3 regions of the Clostridium septicum genome follow, and region 1 is predicted to be linked to each of the others. Evidence: riboswitches for the same ligand, from Rfam matches in the RefSeq annotation. Region 1 holds a riboswitch; each other region holds the start of a gene.
What was found. A riboswitch is a leader RNA that binds a small molecule or an ion and turns the genes downstream of it on or off. The one in region 1 is predicted to bind S-adenosylmethionine.
Positions count from the first base shown of each region.

Region 2: another riboswitch for S-adenosylmethionine. It lies ahead of CP523_RS09460 (MGH1-like glycoside hydrolase domain-containing protein); the one in region 1 lies ahead of metK (methionine adenosyltransferase).
Region 3: another riboswitch for S-adenosylmethionine. It lies ahead of CP523_RS11625 (methionine ABC transporter ATP-binding protein); the one in region 1 lies ahead of metK (methionine adenosyltransferase).

Region 1 covers NZ_CP023671.1:2,237,830-2,244,820, reverse strand. Annotated here, with positions in the region: gene recD2 (SF1B family DNA helicase RecD2) at 1-2,230, opposite strand, end outside; gene nagA (N-acetylglucosamine-6-phosphate deacetylase) at 2,361-3,497, shown strand; gene metK (methionine adenosyltransferase) at 3,553-4,728, opposite strand; SAM riboswitch class I at 4,846-4,950, opposite strand; tRNA gene CP523_RS10290 (tRNA-Tyr) at 5,063-5,147, opposite strand; tRNA gene CP523_RS10285 (tRNA-Thr) at 5,153-5,227, opposite strand; tRNA gene CP523_RS10280 (tRNA-Val) at 5,248-5,323, opposite strand; tRNA gene CP523_RS10275 (tRNA-Tyr) at 5,340-5,424, opposite strand; tRNA gene CP523_RS10270 (tRNA-Thr) at 5,433-5,507, opposite strand; tRNA gene CP523_RS10265 (tRNA-Tyr) at 5,534-5,618, opposite strand; gene yyaC (spore protease YyaC) at 5,942-6,472, shown strand; gene mreB (rod shape-determining protein MreB) at 6,524-6,991, opposite strand, start outside.
Region 2 covers NZ_CP023671.1:2,086,083-2,093,073, forward strand. Annotated here, with positions in the region: gene CP523_RS09435 (lactate utilization protein) at 1-571, shown strand, start outside; partial or broken gene CP523_RS09440 (IS1182 family transposase) at 698-2,038, shown strand; tRNA gene CP523_RS09445 (tRNA-Met) at 2,186-2,261, opposite strand; tRNA gene CP523_RS09450 (tRNA-Met) at 2,277-2,352, opposite strand; gene CP523_RS09455 (5-formyltetrahydrofolate cyclo-ligase) at 2,687-3,250, shown strand; SAM riboswitch class I at 3,318-3,414, shown strand; gene CP523_RS09460 (MGH1-like glycoside hydrolase domain-containing protein) at 3,625-6,072, shown strand; gene CP523_RS09465 (metalloregulator ArsR/SmtB family transcription factor) at 6,200-6,577, shown strand; gene CP523_RS09470 (NifB/NifX family molybdenum-iron cluster-binding protein) at 6,580-6,951, shown strand.
Region 3 covers NZ_CP023671.1:2,526,349-2,533,339, reverse strand. Annotated here, with positions in the region: gene CP523_RS11645 (ATP-dependent metallopeptidase FtsH/Yme1/Tma family protein) at 1-519, shown strand, start outside; gene CP523_RS11640 (N-acetylmuramoyl-L-alanine amidase) at 577-1,260, opposite strand; gene CP523_RS11635 (MetQ/NlpA family ABC transporter substrate-binding protein) at 1,585-2,397, opposite strand; gene CP523_RS11630 (methionine ABC transporter permease) at 2,436-3,071, opposite strand; gene CP523_RS11625 (methionine ABC transporter ATP-binding protein) at 3,071-4,036, opposite strand; SAM riboswitch class I at 4,117-4,286, opposite strand; gene CP523_RS11620 (GNAT family N-acetyltransferase) at 4,361-4,855, opposite strand; gene CP523_RS11615 (hypothetical protein) at 5,043-5,489, opposite strand; gene CP523_RS11610 (DUF503 domain-containing protein) at 5,558-5,845, opposite strand; gene CP523_RS11605 (MATE family efflux transporter) at 5,876-6,991, opposite strand, start outside.

The DNA of each region.
Region 1 (6,991 bases):
ATTCTTCACTAAAAACTTCTTTTGATGTTATATCTAAGATTCTCTCTTTAAGAGAAGAATATCTATCCATGCTTCTAACATTAGAAACCATATATTTTAATGCTTTAGGAACTCCAACAACCACTACAAGCTCTTTAGCCCTTGTTATTCCTGTATATAAAAGATTCTTATTCATTAAAAAAGGAGAACCCATAAATGCTGGTGTAATTATAACCTTAAATTCACTTCCTTGACTTTTATGAATTGTTATGGCATAAGCTAATTCTAACTCATCTATATATATATAATCATATATAACTTTTCTCTCATCATCAAAAATTATTGTAATTGTTTTTTCATCTTCATTTATACTTTCTATAAATCCCATATCTCCATTAAATACACCAACACCTTCATTATCTCCTTCTCCATTTATTCTAAACCATTTAAGGGAATAATTATTTTTAGTTTGCATTACTTTATCCCCTTCTCTAAAGATAACTTCTTTTAAAGATTTTTCCTTCTTATAAGATGCTTTAGGGTTTAATACTTCTTGAAGTTTATTATTTAGATTTTGAACGCCTAAAGTTCCTTTTCTAGTTGGTGTTAAAACTTGCATATCTCTAAGTTTATCCCAATTATTGTTAAATTTAGGTAATCTTCTATTTATTAAATCTATTATTGTATTTAATATGTCATCTAAATCTTGCTTATTTTCAAAAAAGAAATCCCCATCTTTTCTATTAGTTTGAGGCATTTCTCCATTATTTATCTTATGCGCATTTGTTACAATCATGCTCTCTTTTCCTTGTCTAAAAATATCCTTAAGTCTTACAACTTTAATAAAATTACTTTCTATAAGATCTTTAAGAACATTTCCTGCCCCAACTGATGGTAATTGATCTACATCTCCAACTATAATTAATCGAGTTCCTAACTTTATTGCTTTCAATAGGTTATGCATAAGCATTATATCAATCATCGATGCCTCATCTATAATTACTACGTCTCCTTCTAGTGGAGATGTTTCTCCTTTTCCAAAAAAAGAATTTTCATCATCACTAACTCCCATTTCAAGTAGTCTATGTATAGTTTTAGCTTCTCTTCCTGTAGATTCAGTCATTCTTTTTGCAGCTCTTCCTGTAGGTGCAGCTAATAGTACATTCATTCCATTGTTTTCATAAATTTCTATTATAGCCTTTATAATTGTAGTTTTTCCTGTACCTGGTCCGCCTGTTATTATTTCTATTCCATTATCAAAAGCCCCTATTATAGCCTCTCTTTGTGATTGTGCGAATTCTATATTATTTTTCTTTTCAAAAGATTTTATCTCAAATTCAATATCCGTATTTATTGTTCTAAAATTTTCTATACCTAAAGTTATTATTTTATTTGTTACACCTAATTCACAATAATAATATGGTAGTAAAAATACCCCTTCTATATCACCAATTTTCTCTATTTTTATTTTACCTTCTAAACTGCAATTATATATATTTTCTTCTACTAACTCTTTATCAACAACTAACACCTTAGCTACTTCATCAATTAATTGTTCTTTTGGCATATACGTATTACCTGATGCTGAAAATTGATTTAAAACATATCTTATTCCACTTTGAACTCTATAAGGAGAGGTAATTTCAATTCCAATATTTTTAGCTATTTTATCTGCTGTTATAAATCCTATTCCAGATATTTCATCTGAAAGCACATAAGGATTTTCTTCAACCACATATCTTGATTGATCTCCATATTTTTTATATATTTTTATGCATTGATTAGTTGTAATTCCATGACTTTGAAAATAAATCATAATATCCTTTAAGCCCTGCTGCTCAATGTAGGATTCATATATTATTTTGAATTTCCTTTCACCTATCCCCTCTATTTCTTTAAGTCTTTCTATATGATTATCTAAAATATCCAGTGTATCAACGCCAAATTTTTGAACTATTTTCTTAGCAGTTACCGGTCCTATTCCATGTATTATTCCTGTACTTAAGTATTTTTCTATTCCTTCAACTGAATTAGGTAAAACTTCTTCGTATTCCTCTATATTAAATTGTCTTCCAAATTGTTTATGTATTACCCACTGACCTTTAATCTTTACTTGCTGACCCTCTTTTAAAAAAGGTGCAACACCAACAGCATTAATTGTCTCTTTATCTATTCTTATTTTTGAAACTACATATCCTGTATCATCACTTTTAAATACAATCGTTTCTACTATTCCATTTAGGATTTCCATATTATCGCTCCAAATCTCTTAATAATATTTTAATCTTATACTTTTTATTATATAATTATAACATAAGTATAATTTTTAAAATTTATTATCTAATAATTTATTATCTTAAGAGAAAATATGGAGGTGCGTTATGTTAATTAAAAACTGTAACATAATTTTCTTAGACAGAATTGAAAACGGTTCTGTACTAATTGAAAACGGTAAAATAAAAGAAATTAATCCAACTAACATAAAATGTAATGAGGTTATTGATGGTGAAGGTCTATATCTTTCACCTGGATTTATAGATGTTCATATTCATGGTGCTGGTGGCTACGATACTATGGATGGTACTGTAGAGGCTATAAATGAAATATCTAAAGCAATAGTAAAGCATGGAACAACTTCCTTTACTCCAACTACTATGACAGTTTCTATTGATGCTATAAGAAAATCAATGGAAGCTATAAAAACTTGTAAAGAAAACGGTACTGATGGGGCACAAGTTTTAGGTGCTCATCTAGAAGGACCTTTTATAAGCCCTAATGCAATTGGCGCTCAAAACCCTAAGTATTTAATTGCTCCAACTATAGAAAATTATAATTCTATGGTTGGAGATGCCAAAGACGCAGTAGTTTCAATTACTATCGCTCCTGAAGTTCCTGGTGCAACTGATTTAATTAAATACCTATCAGAACAAGGAATTGTTTGTTCAATGGGGCATACAAAGGCTACTTATGATGAAGCTATGGAAGGTATTAAATGTGGTTGCTGCCATTCAACTCATTTATTTAATGCCATGACTCCATTTACTCACAGAGAACCTGGCGTTGTTGGAGCAATCTTTGATACTGATATAACTACAGAAACCATATCTGATGGAATTCATATTTCATTTCCATCATTAAGAGTCGCTTATAATCAAAAAACAACTGATAAAGTTTTATTAGTAACTGATGCTATGATGGCATGTGGAATGCCTGATGGTATGTATTCACTTGGTGGTCAAGATGTTGTTGTTACTAATGGAGCAGCAAGATTAACTAGCGGTAGTTTAGCCGGATCAGTTCTAACTTTGGATAAAGCAGTTAGAAATGTATTTAATAATACTAAATATCCATTAAACGAAGTAGTTAAAATGGCTACATTTAATGGTGCTAGGCACTGCAAAGTTGAAGATAGAAAAGGTCTTATAAAAGAAGGTTACGATGCAGACGTAATATTATTTGATGAAAATATTAACATAAGAAAAGTAATAGTTAATGGTGAAGTTGTTCATACAGCTTAAAATTCATTGTAATAAAAAAAAGATATAGAGTTTGAGGCTCTATATCTTTTTTATATTAAATATATTTCTTTATCTCTTCAACTTTATTTAAATTTTCCCATGGTAAACTTAAATCATTTCTTCCAAAGTGTCCATATGCTGCAGTTTGTTTATATAAAGGTCTTCTTAACCCTAAATCTCTTATAATAGCACCTGGTCTTAAATCGAATACTTTTTCTACAATTAAAGCTATTTCTTCATCTGATTTTTTACTAGTTCCAAAAGTTTCTATTGAAATTGATACTGGCTTAGCTACTCCTATAGCATATGCTAATTGAACTTCTAGCTTATCAGCTATTCCTGCTGCTACTAAATTCTTAGCTACCCATCTTGCTGCATATGCTGCTGATCTATCAACTTTTGTTGGATCTTTTCCTGAGAATGCTCCACCACCGTGTCTTCCTGCTCCACCATATGTATCAACTATTATCTTTCTTCCTGTTAATCCTGAATCCCCTTGTGGGCCTCCAACTACAAATCTACCAGTTGGATTTATAAAATATTTAGTCTTTTCATCTAATAATTCTGCTGGAACTACTGCTCTTATTACATGTTCCATTAAATCTTGTCTTATTTGTTCTTGTGTAACGTCTTCTCCATGTTGAGTTGATATTACTATTGTATCTATTCTTATAACTTTATTATCATCATATTCTACTGTAACTTGAGTCTTACCGTCTGGTCTTAAGTATGGTAATGTACCATTCTTTCTTACTTCTGATAGTCTTCTAGATAATCTATGTGCCATTGCTATTGGTAATGGCATATATTCTTCTGTTTCATTTGTTGCAAAACCAAACATCATACCTTGATCTCCAGCTCCTACAGCTTCAACAGAGTCATTATCTCCTTGTCTTGATTCTAAAGCTTCATCTACTCCCATAGCTATATCGCCTGATTGTTCATCTATTGAAGTTAAAACTGAACATGTATCGCAATCAAATCCATACTTAGCTCTATCATATCCTATTTGTTTTATAGTGTCTCTAACAACTTTCGGAATATCAACATAACAATTAGTTGATATTTCTCCCATAACTAATACCATTCCTGTAGTAACTGCTGTTTCACAAGCAACTCTAGCATTAGGATCTTTTGCTAATATACTATCTAATACGGCATCTGAAATTTGGTCACATATTTTGTCTGGATGCCCTTCTGTAACTGATTCTGATGTAAATAATCTTCTCATTTATATTTCTCCCTTCATTTTATTGATATTAATTCTATATACACCTGTTATAATCTAAATAAATTTAAGTAATAAAAAAGTCTCTTCGATAAGAAGAGACTTTAACTGTCAAACTCTTTCTTATCTTGTAGAATTATATTCCACAGGAATTGGCACCTTTGTGATATATCACAGGTTGCCGGGTTTCACAGGGCCCTTTCCCTCCACCTCTCTTGATAAGAACTAATATCATTTTTTTATACGAGTCAAATTATATCATTTTTTATATTATTGGTCAACATTATTAATAATTTTTTTAATAAAAAAAAAGCAAGATTTAATATCTTGCTTTTAATGGTGGGGGAGGACGGATTCGAACCATCGAAACGAAACGTAACAGATTTACAGTCTGCCCCCTTTGGCCACTCGGGAACTCCCCCATTATTGGAGCTGGCAATAGGAATCGAACCTACAACCTGCTGATTACAAGTCAGCTGCTCTACCGTTGAGCCATGCCAGCATATTGTTTTTTATTTTAAGTGGTGGGCACAACAGGGATCGAACCTGTGACCCTCTGCTTGTAAGGCAGATGCTCTCCCAGCTGAGCTATGCGCCCTTAAAAATTAATAAAATGGTGGGGGAGGACGGATTCGAACCATCGAAACGAAACGTAACAGATTTACAGTCTGCCCCCTTTGGCCACTCGGGAACTCCCCCATTTTATTTGGAGCTGGCAATAGGAATCGAACCTACAACCTGCTGATTACAAGTCAGCTGCTCTACCGTTGAGCCATGCCAGCATATTTGTTAAATTAAAATTAAAGTATGGTGGGGGAGGACGGATTCGAACCATCGAAACGAAACGTAACAGATTTACAGTCTGCCCCCTTTGGCCACTCGGGAACTCCCCCATAATTTAACTTTTTGATTCTTATGTCTCGAACAAATCTTATCTGCTCGACTGACAATGACTAGTATATAATCATTAACTATTAATTTCAAGTTCAACTTTTACCATTTTATAAGAATTAAAGTATTTATTCTTTAATTTACTCTTATTTCCTTCATATTATGCCTATATATAAATTTGTTTAAGTTTTAATTTTTTTGAATAAATCTTCATAAGTAACCTATATAATTAAATATTTATATTTGAATCCTATATTATTTTTATAACTATATATTATAATCCTTGTTCCTTCCTCATATATATTATCTATAAGGGGGTGAAGCTTTGGTAAAACATAAAGTTTTTTATGAATCTGATTTGGCTTATTATGAGATTGCTAATGTTTTAAAAAACTATATATCTAAAAATACAGTAATTGTATGCATTGGAACAGATAAATGTATAGGTGATTGTCTAGGTCCTTTAGTAGGTACATATCTAATAGAAAATAACTGCGACCTTCCTGTTTATGGTACTATAGAATCTCCTATACATGCACTAAATATAGAAAAACGTTTGTCTCAAATAAAAAAACTTCATCCTAACTCTACAATTATTGGTATTGATGCATGCTTAGGTGATACAAAATCCATAGGTGAAATTCATATAAGAAATTATCCAATTCATCCTGGTAAGGGAGTAGGTAAATTATTACCTGATGTGGGATCTGCTTCTATAATAGGTATAGTTGAATCTAGTGACAATGCAGAGTTTTTTACCTCTCGTAGCATTCGTCTTCATCTAATTATGAGTATGGCAAAAGTAATTTCTAAGGGTATATCCAAAGCTTATTATTTATCTAATATAACTAACTAAAAATAAAAAGGTATAGAATTTTAAAATTCTATACCTATATATCAAATAATATTAATCAATTAATGTTATTTCTTGTCCAATTAATGATGAATCAATTTTATCTAAATATCTTAAAACCTCACCAGTTCCTTCTACTACGGCTTCTACTGAATTATCTGCAATAGAGACTGATACTCCTGTTTCGTTTTGTATTACCTTATCTAATCCATCTAATAATGATCCTCCACCGGTCATTAAAATCCCTTTTTCAATTATATCTGCCGCTAATTCTGGTGGAGTTCTTTCTAAGACAAACTTAACTTGTTCTACAATTAATCCTACAGACTCTTTTAATGCTTCTCTTATCTCATCTGTACTAATTGAAACTTCATCTGGTAAACCTGTAACTAAATTTCTACCTTTCATTGTAGTAACCAAATCTCTCGATCCTTTAAATACAGATCCTATATTTACCTTTAATTCTTCAGCTGTCTTTTCTCCAATCATAATTTTATACTTGCTTCTAACATATTTTATTAT
Region 2 (6,991 bases), 150 kb from region 1:
AAAATATAATGCTATATATGTAGATAATGTAATGGAGGCAAAAGAAAAGGTTTTAGAATTAGTTCCAGAAGGATCAAGTATTGCATTAGGTGGATCGGTAACTTTAAATGAAATGGATTTAGTTAATACTATAAGAAATGGAAATTATAAATTTTATGATAGATATCAAGATCTACCTTTTGTAGAAATTGTAGAAATTATGAGACAATCAATGGTAGCTGATTATTTAATAACTAGTACTAATGCAGTAACAGAAGCTGGAGAACTTGTTAATATGGATTGTTCAGGTAATAGAGCAGCAGGTATGATATTTGGACCTAAAAAGGTAATAGTAGTTATTGGTGCAAATAAGATGGTTAAAGATATGGATGAAGCATTAGCTAGAATAAAAAAGGTTGCTATAATGAACGCAAAAAGAATAAATCATAAGACTCCATGTGCTGAAAGTGGAATATGTGAGGATTGTTTTGTAAAGGGAAGAGTATGTAACTATTTATCAGTAGTAAATAATGGAGCAAAATTCCCAGGTAGATTTACTGTAATAGTAGTAGGGGATGAAGTAGGATATTAATATAAAAAGAACTATACATTTTGTATAGTTCTTCAGACTGCTGACAAAGTGTCAGCAGTCTTTAATTTTATACAAATATGTAATATAATTTAAAATATATTAATTTATTACATAGGGGTTTTGGTGATGATAAACGAAAGAAGACAAGCGCAAAATGAAATGGAAGTGGTTATGCTAGAACAATTAGTTCCGAAAGACCATTTATTAAGAAAAATTGATAAATACATAGATTTTTCATTTATTAGAGAGTTAACTAATGATTTGTATTGCCATACAAATGGTCGACCAGCTGTTGATCCAGTAGTACTATTTAAAATGTTATTTATAGGATATCTTTATGGCATCCGCTCCGAAAGGCAACTAGTTAAAGACATAGAAGTAAACTTAGCATATAGATGGTTTTTAGGTTATTCAATTACTGAAAAAATTCCAGATTCATCTACAATAAGTCAAAATAGAATTAGAAGATTTAAAGGTACTGATATTCCACAAAAAATATTTGATAATATAGTTCTTCAAGCTATGGAAAAAGGATTAGTTGGTGGTAAGATTCTTTACTCTGATTCAACACATATAAAAGCTAATGCTAATAAGCGTAAGTTTGAAAAAATTGAAGTACAAGTAACACCTAAAGAGTATATAGAACAACTAGATATTGATGTGAATTTAGATAGAGAAAATCATAATAAAAAACCTTTAAAACCAAGAAAAGAAAAAGAAGAAACAAAGCAAATTAAGAAAAGTACTACAGATCCTGATAGTGGATATATGATGAGAGATAATAAACCAGAAGGATTCTTTTATTTAGATCATAGAACTGTAGATAGTAAAAATAATATTATTATGGATGTACATGTTACCCCTGGTAATGTCAGCGATAGCGAGCCAATACTAAATAGAATAGATAGAATTAAAGAAGTATTTAGTATAAAGCCAAAATATCTTGGTTTAGATGCAGGATATTCAAGTAATCCTATTTTCAAGGGGATTGTAGATAGAGATATAACACCAGTAGTTGCATATAGACGTTCTCCTCATAAAAAAGGAATGTATACTAAGAATAAATATATTTATGACTATGATAAAGATATCTATATTTGCCCCAATAATGTTGCGTTAATATATAAAACTACGACTCGCGAAGGCTATAGAGAATATAGATGTTTTGAAGAAATTTGTATGTATTGCCCTCATAAAGATAAGTGTCTTGGAGAAAAAGCTAAATATAAAACAATTAGACGACATGTTTGGGAAAATCATAAAGATGATAATAAGAACTTTCTTAAAACTGAAAAAGGAAAGGGAATTTACAATAGAAGAAAAGAAACAGTTGAGCGAAGCTTCGCAGATTCAAAAAATTTGCATGGGCTTCGCTATGCTCGCTTCCGCGGACGCGAAAAAGTATCCGAGCAATGCCTACTAACTGCAGCAGTGCAGAATATGAAAAAGATAGCAACAAGACTATCTTTGCTACTTTTAGATTTTATTCGTATTATTTTGGATGATATTTTAAATATAAGTTTTATTCATAATTAATAATAGAAAAACCCTCTGTTTTTTAACAGAGGTTTTTCAACAAACTGAAGAACTATACATTTTGTATAGTTCTTTTTTTGGTTGCGGGAGCAGGACTTGAACCTACGACCTTCGGGTTATGAGCCCGACGAGCTGCCAACTGCTCCATCCCGCGGCATTATGGGAAATATGGTTGCGGGGGCAGGACTTGAACCTACGACCTTTGGGTTATGAGCCCAACGAGCTGCCAACTGCTCCACCCCGCGATATATATTAATTATAGTATTCTCTAAGTATAGTATTAATATTCTATTAAGTCAATGATATATAAGAAAAATATATTTAAATATATTTTTCTTATATGACATATATTTAATATATTATATATATGTCATATATATTGATAATTATACAAGCTAAAAGTTATACTAAATTAAGATAAATAGAATAAAAATTAAGATATCTATAAATTTCATATGATAAAATATTATTAGAGTGAAATTATATGAATATAACGTAAATTGATTTTGGTGAAATATAAATTTATATTAATAATAAAGTAGGTATGACGAATTCATTTATATAAAGAGGTGTTAATGGATGAAGAAAAAAGAATTAAGAAATAGAGTACTGGAATTTAGAAATGATTTAAGTAAGGAAGAAAAATGTAAAAAAGATAATAAAATATTAAGGGCACTTTTAGATAGTGAATTATATAAGAATAGTAATAATATTTTTGTATATATAAATTATGGTAGTGAGATAAATACAAAAGAATTTATAAATATAGCTATAAAAGATAGAAAGAAAATATTTGTTCCTAAAATAATTAAAGAAATTAAGGAAATGAAGGCAGTTCAGATTACTTCTTTAAATAATCTTATGGAAGATAATTATGGAATATTAGAACCAAATTCATTTGAAGGAAGTATAGAAAAAGATAAATTAGATTTAATAATAGTTCCAGGAGTAGTATTTGATCTTAAAGGAAATCGTATAGGATATGGAGGAGGATACTATGATAGATATTTATCTGAAATAAAATTAAATAGTAATAGAGTTGCTTTAGCCTATGAACTTCAAATAAAGAATTCTATAGATGTTGACGAATATGATATTAATGTAAATTATATTATTACAGAAGATAGAATAATTAATATGTAATGGTAAAAATAGTTAAAAGAATTATAGTATAGTGTATAATGAAAATATAATTTAATTGGGAATTAGACTTTTATTAAGAATTGTGGAGGGACTGGCCCTAAGAAATCTAGCAACCTACTGTATATGTGTGGTGCTAAATCTTGTAAATATTTGAGAAATAAAACTTTTAAGATAGCACCTTATTGTAGGGTGCTATTTTAATGACAAAATAATAAAATTAGAGAATTTTACGTAGTTCATTAATAGAATAAATTAAATGAAATCTTAACATACTAAAAAATGTACTGAGAAAATAAGTAAAGTGGTGGTGGATTTTAACATTTACTATGTGACTTATTATTAGTAATACAACTTTGAAAAGGAGAAATGTTAAGATGGCTATAAAAAATATACAAAAAATAGTAGCGACAGCTATTGTAACAACAGCATTATTTGGTAACTTTAGTTTTGTTAATGTACTAGCAGAAGATAAAAGAGCTCAAATAGCAGATTTTAAAAATGTACTTGATGTAACTGGAAGTCCCCAAATTGATCTAAATGATGATTATTCAACCAATGTTGATAATCCTTTTTCTGATATGGGGGCATGGCATGCTTATTACTTGCCTAAGTCAGGGGATACTAATTTATATGGAGGTTTTACAGGTCCGTTAATAGTAGGAGAAGAATATCCTATAAATATGTCTGATAGTATTAGTAAAATTAAAATAATAGATGCTAATACAAATGCACCATATGATCTAACATCAGCTAAAACTTCTTTTGATTTTTATCCAGGAAAATTAGTTCAAAAATATGAATTAACAGATTTAACTCTTAACTTAGATTTAATATTTGCAACAAATAGAACTGCATTAGTAAGAACTGAAATAGTTAATAATACTGATAAAGAACTTAACTTAAAGCTTGAATGGACTGGTAATATATTTAATAAATCACCTTATGCATTAAAGAAAGATGATGAAGGAAATAAAGTCTATGATTTAAATCAAACATTAGAGGCGAATAGTGAAGGCGTTCAAGTGAATTTTTCAAATATAAGATCAACTTGGTCCTTCTTCTCAAATGATCAAACTAAATTTGTAGTAAAGTATGAGGGGAATACTAGTACAACAGTAGATGAAAATACATATAAAACTATTTTAAATGATGTAGTTAAGATACCAAGTAAACAAAATTTTAAAACATATACTGCAGAAAGTTACACTTTTACAAGTGATGAGTTAAATAAAGAAAAAGATAAAGTAAAAGATATTTTTACAGATACAGATAAGCAATTTGCAGATAACGAAACTCGTTGGCAAGGATATATAAATCAAACATTTAAGGATGAAACAAAAACAACAGACGAAAAATATAAAAATGCAGCAGTAAAATCAATGATTACTTTAATGACTAACTGGAGAAGTGCAGCAGGGGCTCTTAAGCATGATGGAGTAATCCCATCACTATCATATAAATGGTTTGTTGGATTTTGGGCATGGGATTCATGGAAACAAGCAGTTGCAACAGCACAATTTGATGGTGAACTAGCTAAAAATAATATAAAAGCACTATTTGATTATCAAATACAAAAAGGGGATTCAATAAGACCTGAAGATGAAGGAGCTATAATTGATGCTATATTTTACAATCAAGATGAAGCAAGAGGCGGTGAAGGCGGAAATTGGAATGAAAGAAATTCAAAGCCTGCTTTAGCAGCTTGGTCAGTCTGGAATGTATATAAATCTACGGGAGATAAAGAATTTTTAAATGAGATGTATCCTAAATTAGTAGCATATCATGAGTGGTGGTATAGAAATAGAGACCATGATAAGAATGGCGTAGTTGAATATGGAGGAATGGTACATGACTTAAATAATAGCGATGAAGAAAGAATATTAGCTGCGGCATGGGAAAGTGGAATGGATAATGCTACTAGATTCGATGAAGAAGGTTATGGAGAAGGTGATATAGGTGTTAAAGTCTTTGAAAATAAAGATAAAGATGGAAAACTAGTTGGATATTCTATTAATCAAGAATCAGTTGATTTAAATGCATATCTTTATGCAGAAAAAGGATTTCTAAAATCAATGGCAGATGAGTTAGGAAAAGATAAAGACTCTAAAAAATATGAAAAGGAAGCTAAAGATCTTAAAGATTATGTAAGTAAAAATATGTATGATAAAGAAACCGGATTCTTCTATGATTTACAAATAAACGATAATGGTAGTGAAAAGAAGCTTCTTGTAAATAGAGGAAAGGGAACTGAAGGTTGGATACCTCTATGGGCTAAGATGGCAACAAAAGAAGAAGCTGAAGGTGTTAGAAAAGCTATGATGGATCCTGAAATGTTTAATACCTTTGTTCCATTACCAACAGCTTCAAAAGATAACCCTAAGTTTGATCCTAATAAATATTGGAGAGGACCTGTTTGGTTAGATCAGGCTCTATATGGTGTAGAAGCTCTTCAAAATTATGGTTATTATGATGATGCATTAACTTTATCCAAGAAATTATTTGATAATGCAGAAGGGTTAATTAGTGATGGACCTATAAGAGAAAATTATAATCCAGAAACAGGAGAAGGATTACATACTAAGAATTTTAGCTGGTCAGCCTCAGCTTATTATATAATGTATAAAGATACTTTAACAAATGATAAAACAACTTCACAAATAGGATTTGATAAGTTATCTGAATCTGATAAAGACTCATCTGTAGAAAAGGCAGAAAAATCAACAGGTGTAACTATAGCAATTGGAGTAATAGTAATAATAGCTATAGGTGGTGGGGTTATATATTATAAAAAGAAAAATGATAATAACAATAAAGAAAATTAGAATGAAGATAATTAAGTCTATTTTTGTAGACTTAATTATTTTTTTTATTTATAAATATACTTGTTAAATTTAATTAAGAGTATTATAATTTAATTAAGCAAATACTTAATTAAAACAGGGGATAAGTATGAAAGAAAAAGTTAAAGTTTTTAAAGCAGTTGGAGATGAAACAAGAATAAAAATATTAGTATTGTTATCTAAAAAAAATATATGTGCAAAAGGTATTGCAAGACATTTAAATATATCAGAAGCGGCAGTTTCTCAACATATAAAGATATTAAAAGATGTTAATTTGATAACAGGATATAAAAAGGGCTATTATGTTATTTATGACTTAAATAAAAGTGTTTTAGAAGATGCTATAGATTTTATGAGCTTATTAATAAATGATGATATAAGCTCAATTAATAATAAATTAAATATTAATGATTTTAACATTTTAAAATGTAAAAATAATTGCAAATCTAAGAAGGTTTGTTGTAAAAATTTATTAGAGGAGGATTAGATATGAGAATTTGTTTCCCAGTTAAATCAAATGAAGGAATGGAGAGTGTACCATACGGACACTTTGGATCAGCTCCACTATTTGTAATATGTGATTTAGAAAAAGATGAAGTTTCAACTGTAGATAATGGAGATTTAGAACATGAGCATGGAAAATGTCAACCTATAAAAGCATTATCAGGAGAAGTTGTAGATGCTGTAATAGTAGGAGGAATTGGTCAAGGAGCTATAGCTAAGTTAAATTCTTTAGGAATTAAAGTTTACAGAGCTGTAGAAGGAACTATAGCAGATAATATAAAAGCATTTAATGATGATAAATTACATGAGTTTTCAATGAATCATACATGTAATCATCATGGATGTTCTCATCACTAAGGTATAATATTTAATTATATTATATATTTTAAATTTACAA
Region 3 (6,991 bases), 290 kb from region 1:
ACTTCATACCATGAGGCTGGACATGCTCTAGTTTCTCTAATAAAAACACCTGAAGATATAGTTTCTAAAATAACAATAATACCAACAACTAAAGGTGCTGGCGGATACACATTAACTATTCCCAAAGATAGTTCTTATCAAAGACTTGACTATTTAAAAAATAGAATAATGGTTTTATTAGGTGGTAGAGCTGCTGAAGAATTAATATTCGGTTCCGATAAAATATCAACTGGAGCTCAAGATGATATCACACAAACTACTGAAATAGCCCTGTCTATGATTGCTGAATATGGAATGGGAGAAACTCTAGGATTACTTAAGTTATCTAGTCTTGGTTCATTATCTAATAGTTATGGACAACCCGTTGTTGATGAATGTAAGGCATTAATAAACTCCTTATATAAAGAAACCCTTGAGTTATTAAAGGATAATCATAGAACACTTAATAATTTAGCTAATACACTTCTTGAGGAAGAAACTTTAGAAGGAGATATAATACAAGAACTATTTAAATCTTGATAAATAAAAAGACCGTCTACTGAAATGATTTTAAAATCATTTCAGAGACGGCCACTTTTATCCTTCATATGGTATTATATAGGCATCTTCATAACCTTGTTTTTTAGCTTTTTTAACAGCTGCTTCTACATCATCGTAATTCTTAAAATGTCCTATACAAACTCTCCATGAAGATTTCCATGGTGTCTTTGGTTTTAACACTGGAAGATCAATTAAAACTTTATCTACCTTGGCTAAACAAGCCTTGGCTATCATGTACCCATATTTTTGTGAATCAAAACTTTTTTCTACTTCTTCATTAGATATAAATTCAGCATTCACTATAATAGTTGGCATATTTGTTAATTTTAAAATTTCGTCATTACTTTTCTTTATGCCTCTATCATTTGATTTCAAGTTAGATATCAATTCATCTCTTATTAGCTTTGCTAACTCTTCTCCAGTATATTCATTTTCAGATATTAATACTTCGCTTCCAGTAATAGATTTATTGACAAAAGAGTTCATATGAAGGCTAACAAAATAATCAGCATCCCACTTATTAGCAATTTCTGCTCTTGTATCTAAGTCTAATGAAATATCAGCCGCCCTAGTTAAAAGAACAGTTTCTCCATTTTTCTCTAGTAACCGTTTAGCTTCGTAGGCTGCTTCTAAAACTATATCTGACTCTCTTCTTTCATTTAATCCTATAGCTCCAGAATCATTCCCTCCATGGCCTGCATCGATTATCCATTTTGCCATGACTATGCCTCCTTATATTTATATATTAAATATATAAAATTATTAATTTCTACTTAATTTAATATATTAGAATTACTGTATGTTGGTTACAAATATATATCTTAATAAACAAAATATACAATCAAATATATCTAATTAATAAATTACAACAAAAAAGGGCTATCTCTAAATAGCCAATCATAAAGACATATCTTATACTTTATGAAAATCAAATGATATAATATAATAAAGCACCTAGTAAAAATATTTAATCTTACTAAATGCTCTTTATTTAAAGTATCTAAAAAATAGTTACTAAACTATAATTTTGATGCAGCTGACTTATTAAAATGTAGGAATTACAGCTCCATTATATTTTTCATTTATAAACTTCTTAACAGAATCACTAGTTAAAGCTTTTGTTAAAGCATTAATTTTCTCTAATTTTTCATTTCCCTTTTTCACAGCTAATATATTTCTATATATCCTTGCAGCTTCTGCATCCTTATCCTCTATTACCAAGGCATCTTTAGATGGATTTAATCCTGCTTCTATGGCATAATTTCCATTTATAATTGCAGCATCAACTTCTTCTAACACTCTTGGCATTTGTGCAGCCTCTAATTCTTTAAATTTAAAATTCTTTTTATTCTCTACAATATCTTTGGGAGTTATAAGTTCTCCATCCTTTAATTTTATTAAACCTTGTTTTTCTAGTAGTCTTAAAGCTCTAGCTTCATTAGATGGATCATTTGGAATTGCAATAGTTGCTTCATTTTTTAGGTCATTTAAATTTTTTATACTTTTTGAATATAAAGCTATTGGTTCTAAATGTATTTCCGCTGTATAAGCTAAATCTAATTTTTTACTATCATTTGTTTCATTCAAATAAGATATATGTTGAAAATAGTTTGCATCTAGTTCTCCTTCTGCTAAAGCAGTATTAGGTGTAACATAATCTGTAAACTCAACTATTTTTACCTCATACCCTTCTTTTTCCAATTCAGGTACTATATGCTCCACTATTTCTTTATGAGGAACTGGTGAAACACCAATTTTTATAACTTTATCCTCTGATGCTCCTTTATTTCCGCATCCTATTAACCCTATAGCTAGAACCCCTGCTAATAATACTGATACTATTGATTTTCTTTTCATAGTTTTATACCTCCTAATTTTTAAATTATTTATTTTATCTATGATAATTTTTTATATAAATAGTTTCCTAATGACTGCAACCCTTGTACTATAACTATAAGTACAATAACTGTAACTACCATTACATCTATTTTATATCTTTGATATCCATACCTTATAGCTACATCTCCAAGACCGCCTCCTCCAACAGCCCCAGCCATGGCTGAATAACCTATAATACTTATAATCGTTAATGTTAACCCTGATATTATTGATGGTATAGCTTCTTTAATCATCACTTTAAATATTATTTGTGTATCTGATGCTCCAAAAGATTTTGCCGCTTCTATAACACCACTATCCACTTCCTTCAATGATGACTCTATTACTCTTGCAACAAAAGGTGCTGCCGCAATAGTAAGTGGTGCAATTGCTGCTACTGTACCTATTGATTTTCCAACTATAAATCTAGTTATAGGAACTATTGATACCATTAGAATAATAAATGGAAAACTTCTTAAAATATTTATTATATAATCTAATGTTTTATATAATACTTTATTAGGTCTTAATCCTGTTGGCGATGTTAATATTAAAATAATTGCTGGAATAAACCCTAATATTAATGAAAATATTGTTGATAAAACTACCATTATTAAAGTTTCTAAAAATGCTGGAATTAAAATATCTATCATTATTTAAGCACCTCCAATATTATATTTCTATCTTGTAAATATCCTATTATTTTTTCCTTATCTTTTTCTTCAACATTTATAACTAAGCTTCCAAGTACATTATCTCTGAACTTTTCAAGTTTGCCCCAAACTATTGAAAAGTCAACACAGATTTCTCTAGACATTTTTGTTATAAGTGCATTTTCTGATGATGTACTTGGAAAGAATAATTTTATGTTAACCCCTGTATTTGGTAGTAGTTCATCATCATCGTCTCCTAAAAATTTTTTAAGAGATACTCCCGGTTTCAAGAAAAGTTTTTCTGCTTGTCCCTCTACTTTTAAAAAGCCCCCTTCTATTAATGCCACTTTCTCACAAACCTCTTTTACTACTTCCATTTGATGGGTAACAATAACAATTGTAATACCTAGTTCTTTATTAATTTGTAAAAGTAATGATAATATATCCTTTGTTGTTTTAGGATCAAGTGCTGATGTAGCTTCATCGCACAATAATACTTTAGGTTCTAACGCTAATGCTCTTGCTATAGCTACTCTTTGCTTTTGACCTCCACTTAACTCCCTTGGTTTACACTTAGCTTTCTCTTCTAATCCAACAAGTTTTAATAAATCTCTTACTTTTTTTTGTATATAGCTTTTATCATACCCCCAGACTTCTAACGGAATAGCTACATTATCAAAAACAGATTTTCTTTCTAAAAGATTAAAATTTTGAAATATCATTCCTAAATCTTTTCTAAATTGCCTAAGTTTATTATTATTTAGGCTTTTAACTTCCTTTCCCATAACTTTAACTGATCCACTATCGTAACTTTCTAATCCATTTATACATCTTAATAAAGTTGATTTACCTGCTCCACTATGTCCAATAAGTCCATAAATTTCTCCTTCTTTTATATTTAAAGAAATATCTTTTAAAACTTCTAAACTCCCAAATTTTTTATTTAAATTATTTATTTCTATCATTTATAATCCCCCTTTTTCAATTAAATAAAAAACGCACTAGAGAATAAATCTCTAGTGCGTAAAAGTCGCCCATTAATTCACTCTCATATTTCAGCTAAAAATTAGCTGCAGGAATTAGCACCACACTTCTAAACTTAGGTTTTATAAAATAAACATATCTAGAATAAATCTAAACTTTCTATTTTCTACCCTTTTAAAAGTAGGTTGCTGGGCTTCACAGGGCCAGTCCCTCCACCGCTCTTTATAAGAAAAATCTTATTTAATTTTATTGTTTATATTAATATATTATTAATTTATAATTTTGTCAACATTTTTCTGAAATTTTTATAAATTCATTTCATAACAAAAGAACTCTCCGACTTTTCCTTCTAAATTGATAGTTCCTTTATATTTAAACCCTGACTTTATATATAGCTTTTGGGCATTAATATTTTTGCTAAATGTATCTAATCTTATTGATTCAAACCCATGATTTTTTGCTTTATCTATAACGCTCTTTAATAAAAGGCTACCATAACCCTCTCCCATATAATTTCTTGATACAAATAATCTATGTATTACAAGTGGAGTTTTATTACTATTCCATTCTATTTTTTTATAATTTATGTCTTCATCACAATTTAAAACTACAGCCCCTAAAATTTCATTATTAATTTCTAAGATAAATAACTCTTTTTTCTCTATATCATTTTTTATAACTTCTTCATTAGGATAATCTTTTGTCCAGTTTAATCCTTCAGGTTTATTATTAATTATTTCTTTTAAAATATTGCTTACTTTAAACAAATCATCTTTGTTTGCTAATCTAAAACTTTCCATTCTATCCTCCATAATTATTTTTATATCTATTCTAACATAAAAGGTATCTCTTCTAAGAAATACCTTTTAAATTTAATTATTTATTCAATTTTTTATTAAATCATTAAAATCATAACTATTTATTAAAATACTTTTTTATATTTTTCATAAAGCATAACTTCATTTTCATTACTATTTGTTAAAAATCCTATATATTTACTTTAAGAATCTCTGGAGTCATATTAAAATTCTCAAATAAATTTACCTTTATATCTAGATTTTTAGGATTTAATATTACTTTAGTATGCATTTTTTCTACATGTGAATCATTTACTTTTCTATTTAAATTATTTTCTTCTGATGCAAAGTTCACAACTATGTTTTTCCCTTTAATTGAATTCTTCTTTATCTTGCCATATATTTTTTTTACTATTTCTTCGCAACCTTCTTTATCCATATTTCCAGATATATTTACATTTAAATTTTGTTCATCTAAATAAACTCCTCTTACATAGTAAGGAGTATCAACTAAACAATGTAAATCTCTTCTAGTAATATCTTCTATATTTTTCTTTCCCCAATTAAAACACATAAACACTAATATAAATATCATTACAATTGAAAATAATATACTTTTCTTATTAATATTTTCCATTATGAAATCCCCTTAAATCATAAATAATTTATTTATGATTATAGCCACTTAAATACAAAATATACCCTTTAATATATATCCTCAAAAGTATCTATATTTATTATCTCTGCATCTGTATTGCACTCTATAAAATTTATTATATTTTCTAGTGTAGAATGAACTTTAGCACTACTGCCACAAATAGCTGAAATTCCTATTACAATAATCTGATGTATATCCTGATCCTCGACTTCTGCAACTGAAATATTGAATTTATTTTTTAATCTTTCCGTTATTCTTCTAACTACCATCCTCTTTTCCTTTAAAGAATGAACCCAACTAGCTCTTAATTTTACTTTCATTAATAACACTTTCATATGAAGCTCTCTTTCCCTTAAAATATAACTTTACTTATATTTCATACTACAATAAGATTTTTTCATTAATTTATAGGATACTAATAATGTTAATAGTTCAGCAAAAGTTACTGTTAACCATATACCATTAATATCAAAAAATATTGGTAATACTATTATTCCTATTGTAATAAAAACAATTCCTCTAAGTAAAGAAATTATTATAGATGTTCTTGCATCTTCTAAAGCAGTAAAATATGTAGATGATAATATATTAATTCCACTAATTAAGAAACAAGTTGAATATATTTTACATGCCCATACAGTAATTTCTATTAACTTTGCATCCCCATCAATAAATAACTTTATTAAATTTTCTCCTGCGAAAAATAAAGTTGCTGTACATACTATTCCAAGAAAACTCATAACTAGTAATGATATTTTCGTAACTTCTCTTATTCTATTTCCTTCTTTAGCCCCATAATTATAGCTTATTATAGGTGATATCCCTGTAGATATACCTAAATATACGGCTACAATTAATGATGCTATATACTGAATTATAGAAAATGCTGAAACACCCATTTCCCCTAATCTTCCCATTAAAACAATATTAAATAAGTATGTAGAAAAGGCAAAAGCAAATTCCGATAAAGCTTCGGAAGATCCATTATAAAAAAACCTAAATATTTTCTTATAATCTATATTGCATTTCACCAATTTAAGAACTGAGTCTTTATTAAAATATCCTAATAAACCAAATATAAATGCAAATGTAAAAGCTATTCCTGAAGCTAAAGCTGCTCCAAAAACTCCCATTCCTAATTTTACTACCATAATATAGTCAAGTATTATATTTAAAACAGAACCAACTATATTACACATCATTGAATAATTAGGTTTTCCAATTGTTCTAAGTCCAGTTGCCAAATATCCTGAACATGTAAATATAGGCATAAATATTGCTAATACTACTAAATACTCCCCTACTGGCTTTATTAAGTCTCCTTTGGCTCCTAGAAACATTGCTATATTTTCTGTAAATAATAATGTTATTATAGATGCCATGATAGAAACCACTAAAAGTGAGTAAAAGGCTAAACTAAAGGTCTGTCTTGCTTTTTCTTTATCTCCTTCTCCCAGCTCTATACTTGTTATAGTGTTTCC